One region of the Agarivorans sp. QJM3NY_29 genome, then DNA from elsewhere that is predicted to be linked to it. Evidence: predicted binding sites of a transcription regulator. Region 1 holds the regulator's gene; the other holds the start of a gene.
What was found. The regulator sigma-54, encoded in region 1, starts transcription at its own class of promoters, with help from an activator protein. The targets are predictions, from matches to a motif close to GTTGGCACGNNNNTNGNNT.
Positions count from the first base shown of each region.

Region 2: the regulator sigma-54 is predicted to act here: its motif matches at 4,031-4,049, upstream of ACRRS0_RS13455 (THxN family PEP-CTERM protein).

Region 1 is NZ_CP194036.2:4,218,175-4,224,107, forward strand. It holds gene ACRRS0_RS19035 (KpsF/GutQ family sugar-phosphate isomerase) at 1-378, shown strand, start outside; gene kdsC (3-deoxy-manno-octulosonate-8-phosphatase KdsC) at 378-929, shown strand; gene lptC (LPS export ABC transporter periplasmic protein LptC) at 926-1,483, shown strand; gene lptA (lipopolysaccharide transport periplasmic protein LptA) at 1,446-1,991, shown strand; gene lptB (LPS export ABC transporter ATP-binding protein) at 1,988-2,713, shown strand; gene ACRRS0_RS19060 (RNA polymerase factor sigma-54) at 2,765-4,270, shown strand; gene hpf (ribosome hibernation promoting factor) at 4,297-4,584, shown strand; gene ptsN (PTS IIA-like nitrogen regulatory protein PtsN) at 4,593-5,036, shown strand; gene rapZ (RNase adapter RapZ) at 5,063-5,920, shown strand; gene ACRRS0_RS19080 (HPr family phosphocarrier protein) at 5,907-5,933, shown strand, end outside.
Region 2 is NZ_CP194036.2:2,958,218-2,964,150, forward strand. It holds gene ACRRS0_RS13440 (carboxylesterase/lipase family protein) at 1-1,182, shown strand, start outside; gene ACRRS0_RS13445 (glutathione S-transferase family protein) at 1,408-2,049, opposite strand; gene ACRRS0_RS13450 (LysE family translocator) at 2,552-3,166, opposite strand; gene ACRRS0_RS13455 (THxN family PEP-CTERM protein) at 4,097-5,005, shown strand; gene ACRRS0_RS13460 (hypothetical protein) at 5,195-5,933, opposite strand, start outside.

The DNA of each region.
Region 1 (5,933 bases):
TTGAGTGTTCACGACATTATGCTCAGCGGGGAACAAATTCCTTTAGTTGTAGTCGAACAAACTATTCGAGAAGCACTATTTGAAATTACCGCCAAAGGTTTAGGTATGGTTGGCGTCGTCAATCAGCAGCAACATTTAGTCGGAATTTTTACCGATGGAGATTTACGCAGGATCCTAGATCAGCGTATCGATATTCATGAAACGCCAATTGGTCAAGTGATGACACACAACCCTAAAGTAATAGAAGATGATTGGTTAGCCTTTGATGCGCTTAAACTGATGAAGAAAGACTCAATTAACGGTCTATTTGTGCTCCATCAACAAACCGTAATTGGCGCTTTTAATATGCACACCTTACTGCAAGCAGGAGTCTATTAGTGAGTGTTGAAACGCCCTACGGTGCGGTCACCCAGCAAAACTACAGTTTAGCCAGAAATATAAAATTGCTCATTTGTGATGTCGATGGCGTATTCTCCGATGGTCGGATCTACCTCGGTAATGATGGCGAAGAATTAAAGGCCTTTCACACCCATGATGGCTTTGGTATTAAAGCATTACTCAATGCAGGTATTGAGGTTGCGATTATTACCGGCCGCCAATCAAATTTAGTCAGCACCCGCATGCAAGCTTTAGGTGTGCAGCATATATTTCAGGGCCAGCAAGATAAAATGCAAGCCTATCGACAATTACAACAAAAGCTAAGCTTAAGCCCCGAATACTGTGCCTATATCGGCGATGACGTGGTCGATGTTCCAGTCATGAATGCCTGTGCCTTAGGGGTTGCTGTATATGACGCCCATCCATTATGTAAACAAGCTGCCAAATTAGTGACTAAAACCGCTGGGGGTTATGGTGCAGTGCGGGAATTATGCGATTTAATTCTTCAGGCACAAGGACAGCTACAAAATGCTCAGGGCATGAGTATATGAATAAACCCACTTGGTTTTTTGCGGTTTTATTTATGGTGGCTTTGGTGCTTTGGCAGCTCAGCCCGTCAGATACCCAACAACTGACCGAAACTCGCGAAATCAATAAACCCAATTTTATTGCCGAACAGCTATACAGTGTTAGTTTTGGCGAACAGGGAAGGCCCCGCTATCGTATTTATGCCGAACAGATGGCGTATTTTGAGCAACTCAAGCACACCACTTTCAGCCAACCAAAAATCTTGGTATATCCCGATCCCAAACAACCTGTATGGCAAATCGTGGCCGATCAAGCTACAGTACAGCAGCAACACACGGTCATGTTAAATGACAATGTAGTAATTAAAAACTTGAGTCGCAGCAAATACGTTCGTGACTTAATTACAGACAGCTTGGAAATCGACCTGCAAAACGAAACCATGCATAGTGATAAACTCGTTACCGTTTATGGCCCATCCTACGAATTATATGGACGCGGAATGAACGGTGATTTAGCCAATGAAATAGTGACTTTATTAAATGATATCGAAGCGGTTTACCACAATCCACAAGAATAAATTAGCCTTTTTAGCAAGCCTGTTACTCATCAGTTGGGGGGCTCAAGCGCTTGAAGACGACTTCAATAAACAAATTGTCGTCGATGCCGACCGTCAACAGGTTAATATCAAAGAAAATCGCGTCACTTTTTATAGTAATGTCGTCGTGACTCAAGGCTCGATAAAAATGCGCGCCGAAGAACTGAGCGTTATCGGAAGTGAGCAAAAAGGCAGCGAAGTGATGATAGCAAAAGGCAAACCAGCCACCTTCTATCAGCTCTTAGATAATGGTAAGCCCATTGAAGCAGAGGCGAACGAAGTGCGTTACGATTTGAAGACTCAAACGCTTACGCTTACTAACAATGCACTGCTGAAGCAAGAAGAAAGCTTAGTCAAAGGTCAAATGATTAAATACAGCATTAACAAACAAGAAATGGTTGCTCAGGGCGACCAAAACAATCGGGTGACCACCATTTTCTTACCCCAACAACTCAACAAAGTTGCCCCCAAGGCCACGCCTCAACCATGAGTACCTTAATTGCAGAAAACCTTGCCAAAAGTTACAAGGGGCGCAAGGTCGTTAAAAACGTGAGTCTCAATGTTGAAACTGGAAAAATTGTCGGTTTATTAGGGCCCAATGGCGCTGGAAAAACCACCACTTTTTATATGGTGGTTGGTTTAGTCCCAAGGGACCAAGGGCGGATCCTAATTGACAACGAAGATCTGTCAAGTACCGCCATGCATACCCGGGCTCGCAAAGGCATAGGTTACCTACCGCAAGAAGCATCTATCTTTCGTCGCCTCTCGGTAGAAAAGAATATTTTAGCGGTCTTAGAAACACGTAAAGACCTCGATAAACAACAACAAATGGGCGCGCTCGATGACTTACTTGAAGAGTTTCATATTGGTCATATTCGCAAGAATTTAGGCATGAGTCTGTCGGGCGGTGAACGTCGCCGAGTAGAAATTGCCCGCGCTCTAGCTGCCGCACCTAAGTTTATTTTGCTTGACGAACCCTTCGCAGGCGTGGATCCTATTTCTGTTATCGATATAAAAAAAATCATTGAACATCTTCGTGATCGCGGTCTGGGTGTATTGATCACCGACCACAATGTAAGAGAAACACTAGATGTTTGTGAGCACGCCTATATCGTTAGCCAAGGCGAACTGATAGCCTCAGGAAAACCTGAGGAGATACTTAAAAATGAGCATGTGAAACGAGTTTATCTCGGTGAACAATTCAAGCTATAGTTAAAGTATGTCCTCAAACGCGATAATAAAAAGAAGGAACAGCGGTAATTAATGAAAGCATCTTTGCAGTTGCGTCTTGGTCAGCAATTAACCATGACCCCCCAGTTACAACAGGCCATACGCTTACTCCAGCTTTCGACGCTGGATCTGCAGCAGGAAATCCAAGAAGCTTTGGAGAGTAATCCTCTGCTAGAAGCAGATGAAGCGCAAGCAAATGACGCAGACTCGGCTGAATTTAAATCAGCCAGCGAGCAAAATAGTGATGCAAACAATAGCCAAACGGAGATCGATAGCAGCCAGATGGAAACTGGCGATGCCATTAGTCAAGATACCGTCGCAGACGATCTTCCGGTTGACTCAACTTGGGATGACATTTACAGCGCGAGTTCGGCTCCTGCCAGCTCTTCATCCGGTAGCAGCAGTGATGACAACGACATGTTGTTTCAAGGTGAAACCGTTGACTCCTTACAAGATCACTTGCTCTGGCAAATGCGCCTCACGCCTTTTAGTGAAATAGACCAAGCGATCGCCCTCGCCATCATCGACGCAGTCGACCAATCAGGTTACCTGACCCAAGATTGTGAGCAATTACTTGAGGGACTACGTTCGATTGAAAATAATGATTTAGATGTCGAGTTAGATGAAATTGAAGCAGTACTTAAACGTATTCAGCACTTCGATCCAGTTGGTATTGCTGCCCGCTCTCTACAGGAATGCTTACTCATCCAATTAAGTCGTTTCAGCGAACAAACACCTTGGCTGAATGAAGCGAAAGACATCGTATCGAATCATATTGACGTATTAGCAAATCGAGATTTTCGTTTATTGGCCCGTAAAACCAAGTTAAAAGAGGAGCAGCTACGCGAAGTGATGCGGCTGATTCACACCTTAGAGCCAAGACCTGGTAATGCCGTCGAACCAAATCAAGCCCAATACGTAATTCCCGATGTCTCGGTGATTAAACGTCAAGGTCGCTGGGTGGTTGAACTCAATCCTGACGCGATGCCAAAACTACGCATCAATTCACATTATGCATCGATGACTAAAACCTCGACCAACGCCAACGATACCCAGTTTATTCGCAGCCATCTGCAAGAAGCAAAATGGTTCATCAAGAGTATTGAAAGCCGTAACGAAACCCTACTGAAAGTCTCTAATTGCATCGTGCATCACCAACAAGCTTTCTTTGAATATGGTGAAGAAGCCATGAAACCGATGGTATTGAATGATGTTGCCGAAGCGGTTGAAATGCATGAATCCACGATCTCTAGGGTCACGACTCAAAAATTCATGCATACCCCTCGCGGGATCTTCGAACTCAAATACTTTTTCTCTAGCCATGTGGCTACCGATGGTGGAGGAGAATGCTCCTCAACAGCCATTCGTGCATTAATTAAGAAACTGGTTGCTGCCGAGAATACCAGTAAACCACTCAGCGATAGTAAAATCGCTGATATTTTGGCAGATCAAGGCATCAAGGTGGCTAGGCGTACGATAGCTAAATATCGTGAGTCATTGGCTATTCCACCTTCTAACCAACGTAAGAGCCTTATTTAAAGGCCACTATAAAGGGGACGACATCTATGCAAATTAACCTTACTGGACACCACGTAGAAATCACTGAGTCTTTGAGAGAATATGTCCACACTAAGTTTACTAAGCTACAACGACGATTCGACCAAATTAATAATGTCCATGTTATTCTCAATGTCGAAAAACTGAATCAGATTGCCGAAGCCACTATACACCTAAATGGTGGTGAATTATTCGCCACTTCAGAACACGCTGATATGTACGCGGCCATCGATAGCCTCATCGATAAGCTCGATCGCCAAGTCATTAAGCATAAAGAAAAACTCACCAAACATTAGTCATAGTAATGCAAATAGATAAAGTACTAAGCTTGGACTGCACCCAAAGTGCAGTCCAATGTTCGTCAAAAAAACGAGCATTGGAATTGATCAGTGAACTAGTTGCGAAGCAACTCGACACCACATCTAAAAGTATATTTGAAAGTTTATTAAATCGTGAACGCATGGGCAGTACTGGCATTGGCCAAGGCATCGCGATCCCTCACGGTAGAATAGGCAATCAATACCATGCGACCGCAGTATTATTACGCTGTACTCCGGCGATTTCCTTTGACGCCATTGACAATCAAGCCGTTGATTTAATATTTGCCTTACTGGTTCCCGAAGACCAATGTCAACAACATCTAAATACTCTCGCTCAAGTTGCTGAAAAACTTAACGATAAGCAAATATGCAAACAACTTCGTACAGCACAAAGTGATGACGAATTATACACGATCATGATAGCCTAAGACTCTAATCGTTATTAGGGGTTATCATGGAACTGATTATCGTTAGCGGGCGCTCCGGTTCAGGTAAAACGGTCGCACTACGAGTATTAGAAGATTTAGGTTATTACTGTGTCGACAATTTACCAGTCGTATTATGGCGTCCTTTAATTGAACACCTAAAAAGACAGTACACCAAAGTCGCCATTAGCATTGATGTGCGAAATTTACCTGATGAACCCTCACCCATCGGTCAACTAATTCGCGATGAAGGCTCTGAGCTTAACCTATTAAGTATTTTTCTCGACGCGAAAGATGATGCGCTGATCCGCCGCTACAGTGAAACTCGGCGGGTTCATCCACTGAGTCAAAACGACATGTCTCTAGCCAAGGCCATAGAATCTGAAACCGCCCTGCTCGCCCCCATTTCTCGCAATGCTGACCTAAGAATAGATACCTCGCGTTTATCCGTACATGAATTGAGTCAGCTCATTCGATCGCGAGTGACCGGAGAACAACAGCAGCAATTAATTATGGTGTTTGAGTCCTTTGGCTTTAAAAATGGCGTACCCAATGATGCCGATTACCTATTTGATGCTCGCTTTTTACCGAACCCGCACTGGCAAGAAGAACTACGACCTTTATGCGGTCTCGATCAAGCGGTTAAAGATTATTTAGCCAAGCAGCCTCTTGTAGAGCAGTACATCCAGCAAATCGCTGATTTATTAGGATCTTGGCTGCCGCATTTAGAAGCCAATAATCGCGCCTATCTGACCATCGCAATTGGTTGTACTGGCGGACAACATCGTAGTGTTTATGTCGCCGAACAACTGGCTGAACACTTTAGTCAAAAACGTAAGGTGCAGCGGCGCCATCGAACTTTGGAACATAAACTTGAAACTCACTAGACAAGTCGTCGTA
Region 2 (5,933 bases), 1.3 Mb from region 1:
AGACATCCGGCGTTAAAAAGTGGCGATCTGGCGAGTGATTCTGGCAACTTTGGTCTGCTTGATATTATTCAATCGCTGAAATGGGTGAATCAAAACATCAGTAGCTTCGGGGGCGATCCCGGTAACGTGACCCTAGCCGGTCAATCTGCTGGTGCGAGAGATACACTGGCACTGATGATCTCGCCCCTTGCCAGTGGATTATTCCATAAAATATTGGCACTCAGTGGCGGCATGACCACTTCCGAGACAAGTGCTGGTGACGCTATCGCACAACAAGCCGTGATCCAGCTAGTCATCAATAATGGCGAGGCAGATAACCAAGCAGATGCCATGATCTGGATAACTCAACACGAAGATTTTGCCGCTTACTTAAGAGCGCAAGAAGCAGATAAATTTCTCGCTTTATATGGCCCAGCACCGATCAAAATGGCACCTTTCCCACACTTGTTTAAAGATGGCTATGTACTCCCTGCTGAGGGTTTTGAAGTACTTAAAACCGGTCACTACAACAAAGTTCCGGTGATGCTGGGCAGCGCGCAACAAGAATTTGCTATTTTTGCGCTAACCGATCCTGAATTTGCCCCATTACTTAGAGGATCGCAAGATCCCGATTTACTGGACTCTTATGGCACCGCAATGCATTACGGCAGCAACATCTACGCGGCATTCAATGTGGAAAATGTAGCCGACCAACTGGTAGGGAATCCAGACCAGCCTCCGGTATTTGGTTACCGTTTTGCTTGGGGCACAAGGTCTGGCGTGGTGAAATCACCAGCAGACACGCTTGGTTTATCCGCGACTCACGGCGCTGACATGGACTTTATAACGGGTCAATGGAGTAGTGGTATGAATCAGTGGTTCAATGGCGCGTTCTATTTCGACGAAAACCAACCAGGACGTGATGCTCTAAGCGCTGCAATGATGGCATATATAGGCAACTTCCTGCATACCGACTCGCCGAATGGTGAAGACCTCACAGAATGGCAAGCTTATAGCGTGCAGCATCAAATCATGCGTTTAGATGCAGATCTTGGCACTTCGATCATCGCAATGTCTGATGCTGTCTACGACAAAAATCAAGTTGATGCAGAAATGCAAACGGACTTAGCTTCCGATGAGTATCATTATTATATCGATAAGATTATTTCCGGACGTTTCTTCTGGGATCTTTGGATGGAGTAAACTTAAGCCGTATCCGCTATCGCAGTCAGCGAAAATTCAGCTGACTGTTGCGGGGCCAAAACTGACAGCATACACATCCGCCATTCACTTCGCCTATAGATAGTTTGCTGCGATCAGACTCATCTTCTTAAAATCATGTCCCTACTCAGGGCTCGCACCTAGTTGTGGCACTCACTTAATCACGATTTAACAGTTTAACCAGCGCCAGCTTAAATAAACTGAATGTTAATACGCTTCACGCGCTTTCAGCTCGCTAAAATCACTCATGATCCATTTTTTATAACCACGCCGACATCTTAAGCGTTGATACCATTGTGTCACTTTGGGCGGGAGCGTTATCTCTAATCCTTGGGATGTTAAGCGATAAAGAATAGAGCCAACACAAATGTCGCCAAGTGAAAGCGATGAACCAGCTAAATACGGACTCTCATTGAGCCTTTGCTCAAGAATATTTAAACATGCCTCGCATTTTTGTAATTGATGATTAACCTCCACCATATTCCGTTGGTTTACTGGCATTCGATAATACCCCCAAAATGTTCCCATAAACGCGGGCTGGAAAAGTACCTGTGACCAGTCCATCCAGCGCTCGTATAAAGAACACTGATAAGGATCTTGAGAATGCCATTGAGGATAACCGTAACTCGCGGCCAAATACCGCAAAATACTGTGTGATTCCCAAATCACTTTATCACCATCAATCAGGACAGGAACTTTCTTCATCGGATTTAGTTTTGAAAATTCAGCGGCATCTAATCCACCAAATCGCCCCCCTAATTCAATATGCTGATAAGAATTGCCTAGCTCTTCAAGAAACCACAAAACTTTTTGAACATTAAATGATGTCGTTCTTCCGTAAATTTTCACCTAACCATCCATTAAAAAGAAGACCATAAGTAGATCTCTATCATCCAAAATCAGAGTCGATATAACGACGACATCCCCAATTCAAAGGAAACTAATCAAGATCCACTGACCCCTCTTAACTCACCATTTAAACTGCGCAGCGGTAGAGCTTGGCATGTTCTAGCAGAGACTCACCCGCTAAGCCAATAGCAACATCTTCGGCTTACAGCATTTCCTCAGGATTACCGTAAACGTAAACCAGACATACTTCGCGAGTGTCTTTACAAACAGCTTGAATTTCTAGTCTACGATAACCATCTGGCTGATGAACCCGCTCAAATCACTCCATTTCCGCCGAGGCTTAGTGGCTCGCTGTTTGCTGTCGCGCCACAAGTACATAGATGTTGACCAAGGGAGGCTCAGAGCGACTTCGACACTCACTAGATTGTAACCACAATGAATCGTCAGAGCATCGACCAGCTGCAAGTCTGAAGGTTTAATACCTTCACCCGAGAATAAGGACTTAACGGCTACTTAAGGCGAGAGCCCCTGATGCGCCGACTAAAATACCACCACTAATTCGATTCACTACATTTAATCTTGCTTTTCCTGCACGCAAAACCTTATTTGCAGAGAAGGCATATAACATCACCATCGTAAAATCTAATAATGCCATAGTAGGACACATAATAGCCATTTGCGAAAACACTGGCTGAGTAGTATCAATAAATTGAGGAAAAAAGGCAGTAAAAAACACGATCGCTTTGGGATTGCCAGCTGCCACCATAAAACCCGACACGTAGAGTTTAGAATTTGAAACGTTTTCTAAATGATCATCCCTTTTGAACTTACTTTCTGAAGCAAACAACATCTTCACCCCCATATAAAACAGGGTTGCCGCGCCCAACCACTTAATCACATCAAAGGCCGCTTCAGAATTAGCAATAATTACTCCCAAACCAATCGAAACCAAAATCATTTGAATGAAATTAGCGCTAATATCCCCAAGGGCGGTAAATATGGTTCTTCTCACACCGTAATTAATGGAATGAACGATACCAAGAAAAACACTTGGGCCCGGTGTCGCTGTCAGCACCAACGATGCAGCAACATATGCGAACCAAACATCAACACTCATAAAACATCCCGACTTCATTTTGCTTACATCTCTGAAATGGTAACTCATTGAATGAAGTGAAGCACGAGCACTGTACGAGAGTGCTTAAGTTCACGACGACTGTGTCAATGGTGTTCGGCCTCGATTGCAGTGAACAGACAAGGCTAAAGCGATTCGATCAAAAACCAATCTCGACTAGACTCGCACGCATTGCTTCACCGGAACACTGCAATGCAGCCAGTTCATCGTCCACAACAAGAAGCTCAATGCCTTTTCCACACCTCTAGTCCCAATGCAAACCGATAAACTTAAGGCCACATGACTCAAGCCATATTACCGTTTAAATGAACCGATATTGGTCATACGGTTTTACTATTGTCTAATATAGCTTCCACTAAGGAGTAATCACCACGCCAATGACTAAGTTGGTGTATTCTTTACCTACAATAATTTTATAAACGGCTTGTTTTACCTCTAGAGCCAACCGCTCTATATGCTCAGATCATAGTCAAGCCCAAACACCTCTTGATTGAGCAAGGCTAAACCCAATATTCACCGTAGACCAAGCCGACACTTTAGAGTCACCATCCAGGCTCCGCCTGATTCATCATCTGTACAATCTCAAGTAGGTTTTTATCTGCGAGTGAGGTTTTAATCTGCGAGTGATAAACCCCTTGCAGCAACAGTAAAGTTTTATCTTCTTTCATTGAATAATGAAGAGGCAGGTCTGAGCCCAAGAAATAGATCCAACTTGAATTTTTAACCGATGCTTGGCCAACAACCATGATCAAAAGACTTTGATTTTAAGTGTCAGTAAATTTTACACCACGCTCACTAAAATGTAATACTATATACATAAAGCATTGTTTTTAAAGGATTTAAAATATTGGCCTCATATTTGCATTTACTGGAATCATATAAAACTCCTAAATGAACCAATAGATGAGCAACATGAATAAATTTAAATTAACTTGTATCGCATTAGGCTTAGGTTTTTCAAGCATTTCAGCAAACGCAGTTCTAATTACAGATTGGGATTACCTAAACGATGCTGGCTTCGGCACTGATTATACTTCAGAAGCTGGCGACGCAACAGGTGTGACTGCAACGGGTGCTACTTTAGACCAATTTGACCCACTTTTTAGTGGTGAACTCCCTAAAACATTGTCTTGGGGTCAACCTTATAAAGCGGTGAACCCAAACGAATTGCAAAGCTCTTTAGCAATTGATGATTCTAAAACTGGTTCAGTAACCACCAGTGTTGTAGATGGTGTTGGTGCCTTAGCGTTCTCTGAAGGTACAGGTTTAACCCATGAAAACTGGGGTGTAACGGGTGATACTTTAGTATCGGCAACTTTATTCGACGGTTTGTTTTTAGCCCCAACCGCGCCAGTGTCATTGCCTCCTACAGCTGCACCAGCTCTCCAATTTCAAATTCAATTTGAAGAAACCTACAACCACCCTACTGGCGGCACATGTGAATATGGCGGTACTCTAGACGGTGAAGTTGGTATCAACCAATCTGGTTGTGCCGATTTATTCACCATTATATTAGATGATGATGTTTCTTTCACTCAAGATGGTGATGCTATTTTCTTAAGTAATAGCTTCGTTATCCCAGCAGACGGCTTAGACGACTACGAATATACCTTAACAACTCGTTTGTTAGGTCTAACATTCGTTGAAAATGTAGATTGTCCAGAAGGTAAAACCTGTATCGGTTTCTTAACTGAAGAAGATAATACCAATACCCTTGAAGCTGCATTTGCTATCTCAGCTAGAGAAGTGACAGAGCCAGGTACTTTAGCTATCTTTGGTTTAGGTTTATTAGGTTTGGCTGGCTTACGCCGCCGTGCTTAAGACCGAATAAAAATGATGCGAAGAATTTAGCATCATTGCTTAAGATGAAAAGCGCAGCCCCCTGTACTGCGCTTTTTTTTCAAATTTTATATGTAGAAGCTTTATTCGAAGCCAGTGGGCTGCTTTCGACAGCAGCTGTTTGGCTCTGATGTTTATCAAGTAAGCCAAGACGAGAAAAGTTCGACGCAACTAAAAGTAATACTCGAGTCCCAGTGATAAGTAACTGTCTTTGCTCATGTAGAAAATCGGCTCAGTGGGTGACATGGCCGATAACCAGAACCCTTCTGCCACCCAACGAAAATGATGACTCACCCGACCTGACGCGGTTAATTGATATAGCTGCGAGTTTTTTTTAAGATCAAACAGGCCCGACAACAATAACTCCGTATCACTGACATCGTTTGCCTGCCATCGAAGCCCTACAAACAAATCGTTATTATAAAGCGTTGGCGGTGCCTGAGTGTCCCGATTATCCCAAGTATACTCGGCAATCAAACCCAACTGTCCCGGGCTGAATTCAAAGCCGTATAGGGAATACTCCGCCCCAGTGACCAGCGTCAGATAATTTTTACCTTCCCCATGTTTGGCAACACTTTCCCATTTCCACAGCAGATCATCTCTGGTCCACTGCAGGTCTAATCCGAGCTGAGTCATAGTGGCGTAAGATTGCAGTAGCTGAGCACCGTCATCGAGCAACATCGGCTCTCGGCTATTCCCATTGAATAAGCTAATCCCAAGATCTAGCTCGTCTCGCCAAAATGCCACTCTGGCCGCCAAATCCAGATTGCGCTTACCGTCAGAATAAACAATCTCTTCACCCACCGGCTTCCCCGGAGACAAACGTTGCTGCGGTTCGCGAAATGGTCTCACTTGATGAAACGGCAACAACAATAGCTGTGCTTCCCCCCACTGAGGCCAATACTGAAAG